Regions from separate parts of the Mesorhizobium sp. B2-5-13 genome, predicted to be linked through region 2. Evidence: predicted binding sites of a transcription regulator. Region 2 holds the regulator's gene; the other holds the start of a gene.
The links. Region 2 encodes LexA, which represses DNA repair genes until DNA is damaged. Its sites were predicted from a motif close to TGTTCNNNNTGTGTTCNG; they were not measured.
Positions count from the first base shown of each region.

Region 1 (7,071 bases), on a different contig from region 2:
GGCGCCCTTCATCTGCTCGCGGAACCGCTCCTGTTCCTTCGAGAAGGCGATCATCGACTGTTCGAGGAAACTCGGCACGATCATCTGCATCTGGTCGCCGTAGAAGGCGATCAGCTGGCGCAGGAACGGGATCGGCAGCATGTTCTGCCCGTCCTTGTTCTCCAGCTCGAAAATGATCTGGGTCAGCACCGGATGGGTGATGTCGTCACCGGTCTTGGCGTCCTGGACGGTGAATTCCTCGCCCTTCTTGACCATTTCGGCCAAATCCTCGAGCGTCACATAGGTGCTCGTCCCCGTATTATAGAGGCGGCGGTTGGCGTATTTCTTGATAATGATCGGGTCGTCTTTTGCGGCCATCTGCATCCTCCCCGGACACCGGCACGCCTGAGTAAGCAGCCGGTAACGATTGCGCCCTTTTTGAGGATATGCGCAAAAGCCTTACAATTCCAAGCAGTTTGTGCACTGCGGGATCATATAATGCTGCATGGCAGGCTAAATATGCTGCGCAGCAGCGGCTGGGCCACCGGAGCGGCGAGACTTGGCCTGCTTGCGGCGCATGGGCGCCATGCCGATTTCCGGTTTGACTTGGGATTGGGAAAGGGCAAGAAAAGTCCTCAACGGCACAACAACACCCTTGAAGTCTGGAGAAGAAAATGTCCGCTTCCATCGTCATTGCCAGCGCCGCGCGCACGGCTGTAGGCTCCTTCAACGGCGCCTTCGCCGCCACGCCCGCGCATGAACTCGGCGCCGTCGTCGTCCAGGAACTTTTGGCGCGTGCCGGGGTCGAACCGGCCGAGATCGACGAAGTCATCCTCGGCCAGGTGCTGACCGCGGCGCAAGGCCAGAACCCGGCCCGCCAGGCCTCGATCCTGGCCGGACTGCCCAAGGAGACCACCGCCTGGGGCCTCAACCAGGTTTGCGGTTCGGGCCTGCGCGCCATCGCGCTCGGCATGCAGCAGATCGCCACCGGCGACGCCAAGGTGATCATTGCCGGCGGCCAGGAATCGATGTCGCTGTCGCCGCACGCCGAGCACCTGCGCGCCGGCGTCAAGATGGGCGACTACAAGATGATCGACACCATGATCAAGGACGGGCTTTGGGACGCCTTCAACGGCTACCACATGGGCAACACCGCCGAGAACGTCGCCCGCCAGTTCCAGATCACCCGCGACGACCAGGACCAGTTCGCATTGGCCTCCCAGAACAAGGCCGAGGCCGCGCAGAAGGCGGGCAAGTTCAAGGACGAGATCGTCGCCTTCACCATCAAGGGCAAGAAGGGCGACACGGTTGTCGATCAGGATGAATACATCCGCCACGGCGCCACGATCGATGCCATGACCAAGCTGAAGCCGGCCTTCGACAAGGATGGCACGGTGACGGCCGCCAATGCCTCGGGCATCAATGACGGTGCCGCCGGCGCGCTGCTGATGAGCGAAGCGGAAGCCGCCAGGCGCGGCATCACCCCGCTGGCGCGGATAGCGTCCTGGGCAACCGCCGGCGTCGATCCGGCGATCATGGGCACCGGACCCATTCCCGCCTCGCGCAAGGCTTTGGAACGGGCCGGATGGTCGGCAGGGGATCTCGACCTTGTCGAGGCCAACGAAGCGTTCGCCGCGCAAGCCTGCGCCGTTAATAAGGACATGGGCTGGGATCCCGCGATCGTCAACGTCAATGGCGGCGCCATCGCCATCGGCCACCCGATCGGGGCGTCTGGCGCCCGCATCTTCAACACGCTGGTCTTCGAGATGCGCCGACGCGGCGCCAAGAAGGGACTGGCCACCCTATGCATCGGCGGCGGCATGGGCGTCGCCATGTGCGTGGAGGCTTTCTGATAGACTTTGAAACGGGCGGCGCAAGCCGCCCGTTTCACATGTGGTGCCTGTAGCAAATCCAGTGCCTGCCAAGCCCGACAACAGGGCGATTTCAAAAAGGGGAAAATGCATGACCAAGGTTGCAATCGTCACCGGTGGATCGCGCGGCATCGGCGCGGCGATCTCGATCGCTTTGAAGAACGCCGGCTATTCGGTTGCCGCGAACTACGCCGGCAATGACGAGGCGGCGGCGAAGTTCAAGGCGCGGACCGGCATCCCGGTCTACAGATGGTCGGTCGCCGACTATGACGCTTGCGCGGCCGGGATCAAACAAGTCGAGGCCGACCTCGGCCCTGTCTCGGTACTGGTCAACAATGCCGGCATCACCCGCGACGCCATGTTCCACAAGATCACCCGCGAGCAGTGGAAAGAGGTCATCGACACCAATCTGTCCGGTGTCTTCAACATGACCCATCCGCTGTGGAGCGGCATGCGCGACCGCAAGTTCGGCCGCGTCATCACCATCTCCTCGATCAACGGCCAGAAGGGCCAGGCCGGTCAGGTCAATTACTCCGCTGCCAAGGCCGGCGACATCGGCTTCTCGAAGGCGCTCGCCCAGGAAGGCGCCCGCGCGGGCATCACCGTCAACGTCATCTGCCCTGGCTACATCGCCACCGAGATGGTCAAGGCAATCGACGAAAAGGTGCTCAACGAACGCATCATCCCGCAAATCCCGGTCGGCCGCCTTGGCGAACCGGAAGAGATCGCGCGCTGCGTCGTCTTCCTCGCTTCCGAAGACGCCGGCTTCATCACCGGCTCGACCCTCACCGCCAACGGTGGCCAGTACTTCGTCTGATCAAACCGTGTAGCCAAATCTGAAAGTGCCGGCAGTTCCGCCGGCGCTTTCATTTTTGATGCTCGCCCATACGGACACGGAAGCGGGCGCTGTCGATTCATGCGACCAGCTTAAGCCCGCTTTTCATGGACTGCTTGCGTACACCCGATTGTGACGGTGCCGGCAGCTTGGCCATATCGGCCCGGCTGAGACCTGACAGCTTCAGTGAAATCTTGCGCTTGGCGATCGGGATGATATTGACGAAGCCGAGGACGAGGTTGCGCAGGAAGCGCCGGAACGGGGTGCGCGTGAGTGCCATGCCGGTCAGCCTGCCCGCGAGGTCAATCACTTCCTGCGCCGCTGGACGGCGAAGCGTCTCGTAAAGGTCGAGTTCGCTTTCGCCGCGGATGCCGTTGATCACGTCGCCGAGTACTTCTCCCAGCACCACGGCATCGATCAGACCGGTGTTCATGCCTTGACCGTCGGCGGAGCTGTGCACATGGGCAGCATCGCCCATGACGAACAACGACCGATGGCGATAGGACTTGGCGATGCGATGATGAACGCGAAAACGTGTACTCCAACTCAGGTCGAGCACCTTCGCCGGGCTACTTCCGCAGCAAGGATGAGCTGTTCGCCAGGGCGGCGCTGTTCGACCTGCAACTGCCCGCAACGCAGGTGACCGACCGGGCTTCCATCGGCGACGCAATCATCCGGCGTTTTCTTCGCACTTGGGAGAATTCTCCCAGCGCCACCGGCATGGTCGGTCATTCTGCTGCGCTCGGCTGCGTCCAATGAATTCGCCGCGGAGAAGGTGCGCGACGTATTCGCCACTCAGGTCCGGCCGGTTGCGGCACCGTTCGGCGACCCCTCCGACGCCGGCCGGCGCGCCGGCCTCGTCGCCAGCCAGTTGCTGGGTCTGGCGACGTGCCGATATCTGCTGCGGCTGCCGCCCGTCGTGGCCTTATCGCACGAAGAAATCATCAGGGATGTCGGTCCGGTCCTGCAGCGCTATGCAACCGGGGTGGATACATCCTGAACCGGCGGCGAGCATTGCTGTGCGCATGATCACGACATTATCGGACCTCCCAACCGACATGTCCTGTTCCGGCACGCAAAGGTTAATGGCGGCAGCGCGTCTGTGCGAAACCCTGTGGTCAAGCCTGTGGATTCTCGGTGGATAAGCTGTTCACAACACAAGATATTGGGGGAACAAAAGGAGAAAAAACCGCTGACGCTGATTTGTCGCCGATTCGTTCCGGCTTTGAGCGCAATGTTAACATTAATGGCCGCGATCGCCTGCTATTCCTTAATGTCGAGTTCAGAAAGATTAACGATTTCATAACTTTGAGCGGGGCATACCGATCCTCCCGCATCCTTCACAGGCAAAGATTAACGGCAAAGCCCGCCTAGCATAAAACGGGCCAATCCGGTGATTCAGCATGTGGTGAGACTCGAGGTCCCAAAATCCATATCTAGCCGTGAACAAAAGCTGAACCTGACGGAGTCACCGATTCGTCGCTGATTCGTTCCAGACTCGTTCCAACTGTTAAGCAAGGGCTGATTTGCGGGCTGACGCGGACGTCTTCGGAAACCGGTTGGAACATTCCGCTTTCGCTTCGCGCCCGAAATCCCTATGTGTCGGCTGTCATACGCGCCGTCCAGGCACGCTCCCGACCACGAGAGGCCAGAAAGCCTTATTTCCGAGCCGATGAACATCCAGCAGAAACACACCGAGCCGCTGATCCTGTCGGGCCGCGACGTGACCGCAGTGCTTGGCCCCACCAACACCGGCAAGACCCATCTCGCCATCGAGCGCATGGTGGCGCACGAAACCGGCGTCATCGGCCTGCCGCTGAGGCTGCTGGCGCGCGAGGTCTACACCCGCGTCTGCGAGAAGGTCGGCGCCCACAAGGTGGCGTTGATCACCGGCGAGGAGAAGATCCAGCCGCAAGGCGCCAAATATTCGGTCTGCACCGTCGAAGCCATGCCGCGCGAGACCGACGCCGCCTTCGTCGCCATCGACGAGGTGCAACTGGCCGGCGACCTCGAGCGCGGCCATATCTTCACCGACCGTATCCTGCATCTGCGCGGCCGCCAGGAAACGCTGCTGCTCGGCGCGGCCACCATGCACGGCATCCTCCAGCGGCTGCTGAAGGGCATCTCCGTGGTGACGCGGCCGCGGCTGTCGCATCTGGCCTATGCCGGCTCCAAGAAACTGACCCGCCTGCCACGGCGTACCGCGATCGTCGCCTTCTCCGCCGACGAGGTCTACGCCATCGCCGAGCTGATCCGCCGCCAGCAGGGCGGTGCCGCCGTCGTGCTCGGGGCGCTGTCGCCCCGCACCCGCAATGCCCAGGTGGCGCTGTTCCAGTCGGGTGATGTCGACTACCTCATTGCCACCGACGCGATCGGCATGGGGCTTAACCTCGATCTCGACCATGTCGCCTTTGCCCAGAACCGCAAGTTCGACGGCTACCAGTACCGCAATCTGACGGCGGCCGAACTCGGCCAGATCGCCGGCCGCGCCGGCCGGCATCTGCGCGACGGCACGTTTGGCGTCACCGGCCAGGTCGATCCGCTCGACGAGGATCTGGTCCAGAAGATCGAGGGCCATGACTTCGACCCGGTGAAGGTGCTGCAATGGCGCACCGCGCAATTCGATTTCGCCAGCCTCGATGCGCTGAAGCGGTCGATCGAAACCAACGCCCCAGTCGAGGGCCTGACACGCGCGCTGCCGGCCGTCGATGCACAAGCGCTCGAACATCTCTCCCGCGACGAGGACATCCGCGCGCTCGCAACCAACGCCAAACGTGTGGCGCTGCTGTGGGAAGCCTGCGCGCTGCCCGACTATCGCAAGATTGCGCCGGCCCAGCATGCCGATCTCATCGCCTCGATCTACATGGACCTCGCCCGGCATGGCCATGTCGACGAAAATTACATGGCCGAGCAGGTGCGCCGCGCCGACACCACCGAGGGCGACATCGATACGCTGTCGCACCGCATTGCCCAGATCCGCACCTGGACATTCGTGTCGAACCGGCCCGGCTGGCTGGCCGATCAGGCACACTGGCGGGAAAAGACGCGCGAAATCGAAGACAGATTGTCGGATGCGCTGCATGAGCGGTTGACGAAACGCTTCGTAGACCGCAGGACTTCCGTCCTCATGCGGCGCCTTAGAGAAAATACCATGCCTGAAGCCGAAATCAGCCCTACCGGAACCGTCCTTGTCGAAGGCCATCATGTCGGCGAGTTGCAAGGGTTCCGCTTCACCGCCGACCAGACCGCCGGCGGCGAGGACGCCAAGGCCGTGCGCACGGCCGCGCAAAAGGCGCTGGCCGCCGAATTCGAGGCACGCGCGGAGCGCTTCGGCGCCTGCGCCAATGGCGATCTCGCGCTCGGTTCGGACGGCACGCTGCGCTGGATCGGCGCGCCGATCGGCACGCTGGTTTCGGGCGAGGACGCGCTGAAGCCGCGTCTGGTGCTGCTGGCAGACGAACAGCTGACGGGCCCGGCGCGCGACAGGGTCGCCGCGCGCGCCGAACGCTTCGTCAATTTCCAGATCGAATCCCTGCTGAAGCCACTGGTTGACCTGAAGAATGCCGAGCAGATTTCCGGCATCGGCCGCGGCATCGCCTTCCAGCTGGTCGAGAATTTCGGCCTCATCAATCGCCGCGACATCGCCGAGGAGATGAAGTCGCTCGACCAGGAAGGTCGCGCGGCACTTCGCCGGCTCGGCGTGCGCTTCGGTGCCTACCACGTCTTCGTGCCGGCGCTGATCAAGCCGGCCCCCGCCGGACTGGTGACCTTACTGTGGGCGCTGAAGAACGACGGCAAGGACAAGCCTGGCTTCGGCGACGTCGTCCATGCGCTGGCGTCGGGTCGCACCTCGGTGGTCATCGATCCGGCCTTCGACAAGGCGTTCTATAAGCTTGCCGGCTACCGCAATCTCGGCCGCCGCGCCGTACGCATCGACATTCTCGAGCGGCTGGCCGACCTGATCCGCCCGGCGACCAACTGGAAGCCCGGCCTCGGCCAGCGACCGGACGGCGCCTATGACGGCCAGTCTTTTATGGTGACGCCGCCGATGATGTCGATCCTCGGAGCCACCGCCGACGACATGGAAGAGATCCTCAAGGGCCTAGGCTATCGCGCCGAGCCGAAACCGGCTGCTGAAGTCAAGGCACGGCTGGAAGCGCAGGACACTGCCGCGCGGGAAGCCGCCGCAGCCAAGCAGGCAGCCGAAGAGGCAGCCCGCGCGGAACAGGCCAAGGCGGCGGAAGAGGCGGCAGTGGAAGCCGCAGTAACGGAAGCCGGCGCTGTAGATGCGGCCGCGGAGGCAGCGGTCGAGGGTTCGGCAACGGCAGCCGCCGAGGCCGCCATCGAAGCTCCGGCCGAGGTCATCGCGGAAACGGCGGCAGAGCC
Region 1 covers NZ_VFUI01000023.1:44,480-51,550, reverse strand. The annotation lists gene phaR (polyhydroxyalkanoate synthesis repressor PhaR) at 1-357, opposite strand, end outside; gene FJ434_RS25640 (acetyl-CoA C-acetyltransferase) at 654-1,832, shown strand; gene phbB (acetoacetyl-CoA reductase) at 1,942-2,667, shown strand; gene FJ434_RS25630 (FAD-dependent monooxygenase) at 2,765-3,244, opposite strand; gene FJ434_RS30375 (hypothetical protein) at 3,461-3,685, shown strand; gene FJ434_RS25620 (hypothetical protein) at 3,823-4,059, shown strand; gene FJ434_RS25615 (helicase-related protein) at 4,358-7,071, shown strand, end outside.
Region 1: FJ434_RS25615 (helicase-related protein) is a predicted target of LexA. The motif match lies at 4,174-4,191, and genes of this name have one in related genera.

Region 2 (7,071 bases):
TGCCGGCGAGCGAAGCGATGCGTTGCTGGATGTCATTGACGTTGTCGATGCCGACCTCCACCACCTCGAAGCCGGCGGCCGGTGCCGCCGCCTTGATCTTTTCGACCAAGGCAACGTCATTGGCCTCACCGGGATTGTAAGGCACGCCGAAGCGCTTGGCGTTCGGCAGCAGCTTCTTGGTGAAGGCCATCACGGCAGCGACGTCCTGCAGATCGCTGGCGCCGGTCATGCCTTCGTCTCCGGCGTCCCATGACGGCACCAGCTTGGCCGCCACCGGATCGGTGACCGCGGCAAAAACGATCGGAATGCCGGAACCGGCAAGCGCTTTCTTGGCGATCTGCGAGACCGGCGTGGTGATGGTGTAGATCAGCTTGGGCTGCTCGGCCTGCAGCTTGGCGATCATCTGCGGCACCAGCGATGCATCGAAATTGGTGTGGCTCTCCGTGTAGACGACGTCCTTGCCCTCGACGAAGCCATTATCCGTCAACGCCTTCTTGAAGCCGGCTATGGCGGCGTTCAATTGCGGATGCTCGCCGAAATTGGCAATGCCGATACGGATCTGATCGGCCGCGGCACTGCCGGCGCTAATCATCAATGCGCCTGCCAGGGCCAAGCCCGACAACCAAGCGGATTTCGATTTCAACATCATTTCCTCCCAGATTTGATCAGGGCCGCTTGGAAACGCGGCTACCACGGCGATCATGGTCGGTCCGCCGGTCGGTGTCAAACATTATATATAATTGTTGCTATGACCCAATATCATATATACTTTCGCCAGACGACGGATTGATCACGATGCGCGATGAAACGAGTTCTACAAAAACGGAAGCCGCCTATCAGCTGTTGCGGCGCGACATCCTGACCACGCGCCTCATGCCGGGCGCCCCGCTCAAACTGAGTGCCCTGCGCGGCACCTATGGCGTCGGCTGGACGCCGTTGCGCGAAGCCTTGTCGCGGCTAGAGGCCGAACGCCTTGTCACCGCCATCAGCAATCGTGGTTTTACGGTCGCTCCGGTATCGCGGGCCGAACTGGAGGACCTGGCACGCGCCAGGATGGTGGTCGAGATACCCCTGTTCCTCGAATCGATGGAAAAAGGCGGCAAGGAGTGGGAGGATGCCGTTGTCACCGCCCACTACCGGCTCTCCCGTTGCAAGACCGCGGTCGACGATCCTTCGGATGCGGCCGTCGATAAATGGGACGAGAACCACGAAGCTTTCCATGCGGCGCTGCTGAGCGCGGCGACTTCCAATTGGCTCATGCGATTCCGCTCGACCATCGCCGATCAGCTGCGACGGCATCATCGTTTTCTCGGCCTGGCGCCGACATTGCGGGCCGCGGCTGGCCTGAAGGACGGTTATGAAGAGGCAATGGAGGCATTGTGCGAAGCGATTGCGATCGAACACCATACAGCGATCATGGAAGCTGCACTCGATCGTGACGTCGAGCGGGCCAAGGCGCTGATGACGGCGCATATCGGCTATACCCTGCACGTCTATGTCCATAGCGAAGACAGCGGCGCGACCAAATACGCCGCCCGCGCCGGCAGCTTGCAAGCGGGTTCCGGGTGACTTCAATGCTTGCGCGACGCCTATTGGCATGCGCTGGCCGGAGTGGGCCAAACGCCTGGGTCCATCGCCGCCCCTAAGCTACCAATCGTTGGCGTTTTGGTTTCGTTTCGTTCCGCGAATAATGGATCCATAAATTGTACAATCCACCCGCGAAGAGCCCTCCGAAAGACTGATGCCAAGGCCCATCAGTGGATAGGCCACAGGCCATTAACCAAAACGATTTCAATGCCGGCCGATCGTGGAAAGGATCGGCCTCAGTCCGCTGTCGCGGCAAAAAACTTCAGACGCGTTAACAAATTCATTAAACTTTAAACGGTTGCGGAACACAACTGGAACGGATAGTGTTTGTTCTGGGTTTGTTTTTTCGATTCTGGTCAGACCTTTCGTTCAATGCCTTGGGGGCCGCCATGCTGACACGCAAGCAACATGAACTGCTGATGTTCATCCACGAACGGCTCAAGGAAAGCGGGATACCGCCCTCCTTCGACGAAATGAAGGAAGCGCTCGATCTTGCCTCCAAATCGGGCATCCATCGCCTGATCACGGCGCTGGAGGAACGCGGCTTTATTCGCCGGCTACCCAATCGGGCGCGCGCGCTGGAAGTGCTGCGGCTGCCGGACTCGATCGCGCCGGGCCTCAATGCGGCAAAGAAGTTCTCGCCAAGCGTCATCCAGGGCAGCCTTGGCCAAGGCAGTCTCGGCCGCCAGATCAGGCCGGCGACGGCGCCTTCCCGCCTGGCCGCGGCCGGCAACGACGATGATGCAGTTTCAGCCGTGTCCATCCCGGTCATGGGTCGTATCGCCGCCGGTGTGCCGATCGATGCCATCCAGCATCAGACGCATTCGATTTCGGTGCCGCCGGACATGATCATGGGCGGCGAGCACTATGCGCTGGAAGTCAAGGGCGACTCGATGATCGAGGCCGGTATCTTCGACGGCGACACGGTCATCATCCGCAATGCCGATACAGCAAGTCCGGGCGAAATCATCGTGGCGCTGGTCGACGAGGAGGAAGCAACGCTGAAGCGGTTCCGCCGCAAGGGCGCCTCGATCGCGCTCGAAGCCGCCAATCCAGCCTACGAAACACGCATCTTCGGACCGGATCGGGTCAAGGTGCAGGGCAAGCTCGTCGGGCTGATCAGGCGCTACTGAACTGGCTTGCCATCGGGCTTGTCGGCCTTTTTATAGGGGGCCAGCCCCCTCGCCTCGCGTGAGAATTTTCGCTGCTCGTGCCAGGGCCGGTATGGTCCGACGACGGCGAATTCGATCTCAGCCGGCGTCGTGGCCGATTGGGGATCGAAGAAAACGGCGGCACTCCCCTTGCGGGCGAGCTGGCGTTTGGTGACGACGAGAACCAGCGGATTATGACAGGCGTCATAGGCGGTCGCGTCATTGACGACGATCAGGTCGGCGAAGGCGCAGGCCTTCCAGGTGTTCTTGCGATCCTCGACATAGGCGATGATCGCGCCGGAAGGGTGCCTGGCAAGGCACAGGCCTTCGCGGCAATAGAACGGCGATCCCAGCGGCAGGTCGGTGGGAGTGGCAAGATCGAATTGCCCGTCCGTCTCCTCGAACATTTCCGGTAGGACGATTGTTTCGGAGATCAGAGCGCGTTTCCAATTGTCGGCTGCGAATTCGTTCGGACGTTCCCGGTTGACGGCCAGTTCGCCATTGCCGATCGACAGAGCCACCAGCCGCGCATCTTCCGAGATCAGCACATCGGGCGCGCGCGTGTGCGACACAGTCAACAGACCGGCAAGCGCGAATGGCACCGCCGTGAGCCGGAGCCACGTCGTCGCCATCGTCGCGATGACCAACGCGACGGTGACCAGCAGCACGGATTGCTGCGAAATCAGCCCGACTCCATCGACCGGAGAGCGCTCCGATATCCACGCCGATATGGCGATCATCGCTGTCAGGCCCTTGCCCATGAGGTAGAGAGCCGGCCAATCCAACCCGAACGGCATCAGCAACGCGCTGGCGACGGCCAGGAACATCACGATCGACACGATCGGCATGACGGCCAGATTGGCGAACAGGCTGAGCGGCGACACCCGCTGGAAATGCCAGATGGCAAACAGTGCCGTCGCGCTGCCGGCGATGATGGACGTCATGGCCAATCCACCTGTCGCCAAGAGGAATTTTCGCGTCAGAAACCCGGGTAGGGATCGCTTTGGCGGCGGAGGCCTCGTCTTTCCCGCATGGTGGTCGGCCCAGCCGGCATAGGCGCCAACCAAGGCTGCGGTTGCCGCGAACGACATCTGGAAACTCGGGCCGACGACCTCGTGCGGCGAAACCAGGATAACGGCGATCGCCGAGATCGCCAGATTGCGCATGGTCAGCGCCGCGCGATCGAACAAGACGGCGATCAGCATCACCGCCAGCATGATGAAGCTGCGTTCGGCCGCGACGACGACGCCCGAAATGACGAGATAGGCGGCGATCGAAAACAGTGCGGCGGCGGCGGCGTATTTCTTCACCGGCCGGCGCGCGGAAAACCCTGGAAACAGTGCGAAGGCGCCGCGCAGCAGACCCATGATGGTGCCGGCCACCAGCGCCATATGCAGACCTGAAATCGAGATGATGTGATAGATGCCGGTGCGCCGCATCGCTTCGTTGATTTCATCGGGAATGCCGGCCCGCACGCCGACGATCAGCGCCGCCGCGATCTCGCCTTCGGCGCCGCCAATGCTGCCCCTGATGTGGTCGGCGATGGCTTCGCGGGCATTTTCGATGCCTGAAAACACGCGTGCCGGCAGCGGCATCTCACCGGCTTCGGCGGAGATGACCGTTGGATTGCCGAGAAAGAAGCCGCTGCCGCCGATGCCGGCGAAATAGCTGTCGAAGGAGAAGTCGTAGCTGTCCGGCCGCACCGGGCCGGTCGGCGGCAGCAGTTTGGCATAGCCTGTGACAAGCGAGCCGGCGGTCATTTCGGGCGGTATCTTGCGTGCCGAAAGCCGGACCCTTTCAGGCGCGTAGCGCAGTTTCGGCCGGGCGGTCGAAATCACGTCCATGGTCAGCCGGATGCGGCCGCTCTCCATCTCCTCGAGCGAGATCACGCGGCCGGTCAGTTGCGTCGAGATTTCCGAGCCCAGCATCCGGGTTCCGGCTCGCCATGTTTCGACCTTCGCCGCAAGCAGGCCAAGCACACACAAAAGCAGTGCCATGAAACACAGATGGGTTTTCGGCCAGGAGCGCGAGACGAACGCACATACCGCCGCCAGAACCACGACCGCGACAGGCTTTGCAAAATCGGGCTCGGACGCCAGCGAAAAGTAGCAGATCGCCCCAACGGCCAGGCAGACCGGCACCAGCAGGAAGGCGATGCCCCGGTCGAGTTCCAGCTCCGCCGCCTTGGCCACGCCGTGACGCAGGCGAGGAAAGGATATCGGGCCGATTTGCCGGCGCACGCGCACAATTCTGCGTGCGGCAGGAGATGGAGTTGGCGCTGGGCTATCCGCCTGCAGCAGCTGGGTTGCGGGCGCAGCCACGAGCGGCGATGGCAGCGGGATCGCAGGAGGCGTCGCAAACAGGGATCGCTCGCTGACGCCGACAATGGCGCCCTCGCCCCGATCCGAGCCCCGGCCTCGTCCAGTCATCGGGTCTGCCCCTTGCGCCCTCGACACCCTATGCTACATGAACGCGCGACGCGCGAAAGTCCGCGCACTCCGCACTCAGCTTCAGACGTTTTCCGAGAGTTCCATGCCCGACAAGGTCATCACCCGTTTTGCTCCCTCGCCGACCGGCTATCTGCATATCGGCGGCGCGCGCACGGCGCTGTTCAACTGGCTCTATGCCAAGCACACCGGCGGCACGATGCTGCTGCGCATCGAGGACACCGATCGCGAGCGTTCGACCGATGCAGCCACATCGGCCATTCTGGACGGCCTGACCTGGCTCGGCCTGTCATGGGACGGTGACGCGGTCTCCCAATTCGAGCGCGTGCCGCGCCACCGGGAGGTGGCCGAGGAGCTGGTGCGCCTGGGCAAGGCCTATTACAGCTACGAGACTTCAGCCGAGCTCGAGGCAATGCGCGAGGCAGCACGCGCCAAGGGCCTGCCACCACGCTACAACGGCCACTGGCGTGACCGCGCCCCGTCGGAGGCACCCGCCGGCGTCAAGGGTGCCATCCGCATCAAGGCACCGACCGAGGGCGAGACGGTGGTGCAGGACCGGGTCCAGGGCGAGGTGCGCTTCCCCAACAAGGATCTCGACGATTTCATCATCCTGCGTTCGGACGGCAACCCGACCTATATGCATGCCGTCGTCGTCGATGACCACGACATGGGCATCACCCATATCATCCGTGGCGACGATCACCTGACCAATGCCGCACGCCAGACCGTGATCTACAACGCCATGGGCTGGGACGTGCCGTCGATGTCGCACATCCCGCTGATCCATGGCGCCGACGGCGCCAAGCTGTCGAAACGCCATGGCGCGCTGGGCGTCGAGGCCTACCGCGCCATGGGCTATCTGCCCGAGGCGCTGCTGAACTACTTGGCGCGCCTGGGCTGGAGCCATGGCGACGACGAGATCATGTCGATCAAGGACATGATCTCCTGGTTCGATATCGGCGACGTCAACAAGGGCGCGGCGCGCTTCGACTTCGCCAAGCTCGAGGCGCTGAACGGCGTCCATATGCGCCGCATGGCCGACACCGAATTGTTCGACATTTTCATCGCCACCTTGCCCTATCTGGAGGGTGGCCCGGCGATGGCGGCGCGCCTCGACGAGAAGAACAAGGCGCAGTTGCTGGCAGCACTTCCGGGCCTGAAGGAGCGCGCCAAGACGCTGGTCGAGCTCGTCGACGGCGCCGGCTTCCTGTTTGCCGCGCGACCGCTGCCGATCGACGACAAGGCGGCACTCGTACTCAATGACGATGCCCGCAAGATCCTGCGCGGCGCTCACGAAGCTTTGAACGCGCTGTCCGGCGACTGGACAGCCGCCACGGCCGAGGCCGCGATCCGTGACTATGCGCTGGCTGGCGGCCATAAGCTCGGCGCCGTGGCCCAGCCGCTGCGGGCTGCCTTGACCGGCAAGAGCACGTCACCAGGCGTTTTCGATGTGCTGGCCGTGCTGGGGCGTGAGGAAAGCCTGGCGCGCATAGCGGATCAAATCGATTAGCAGCAAACTGGCCTAAGAAGATTGGCATTGAAAGGCGCGTTTCGCAGTGCAACATTAGGCTTGGCCCAATCTGGCACGCAACTCCTAGAATGCGGTGGCGAATACGCGCATTGCGGTGATTTCGACGTGTCGCTCTGCGGAATTTGCCTTTGCCGGCATGAGGAAACAAGAAGGAGTTTGCAATGACCGAAGCTGCGACAAAACTGGATGTGGGCGGCCAGGAGGCCACTGCAACGCTGCAATTCGCCGGCAAGACTCACGAATTCAAGGTGCGAAGCGGCTCGGTCGGACCTGACGTCATCGACATCGCCTCGCTCTACAGCACCACCGGCGCCTTCACCTATGACCCCGGCTTCACCTCTACGGCAAGCTGCGA
Region 2 covers NZ_VFUI01000001.1:134,053-141,123, forward strand. The annotation lists gene FJ434_RS00715 (ABC transporter substrate-binding protein) at 1-646, opposite strand, end outside; gene FJ434_RS00720 (GntR family transcriptional regulator) at 796-1,569, shown strand; gene lexA (transcriptional repressor LexA) at 1,977-2,720, shown strand; gene FJ434_RS00730 (ComEC/Rec2 family competence protein) at 2,714-5,167, opposite strand; gene gltX (glutamate--tRNA ligase) at 5,271-6,695, shown strand; gene gltA (citrate synthase) at 6,878-7,071, shown strand, end outside.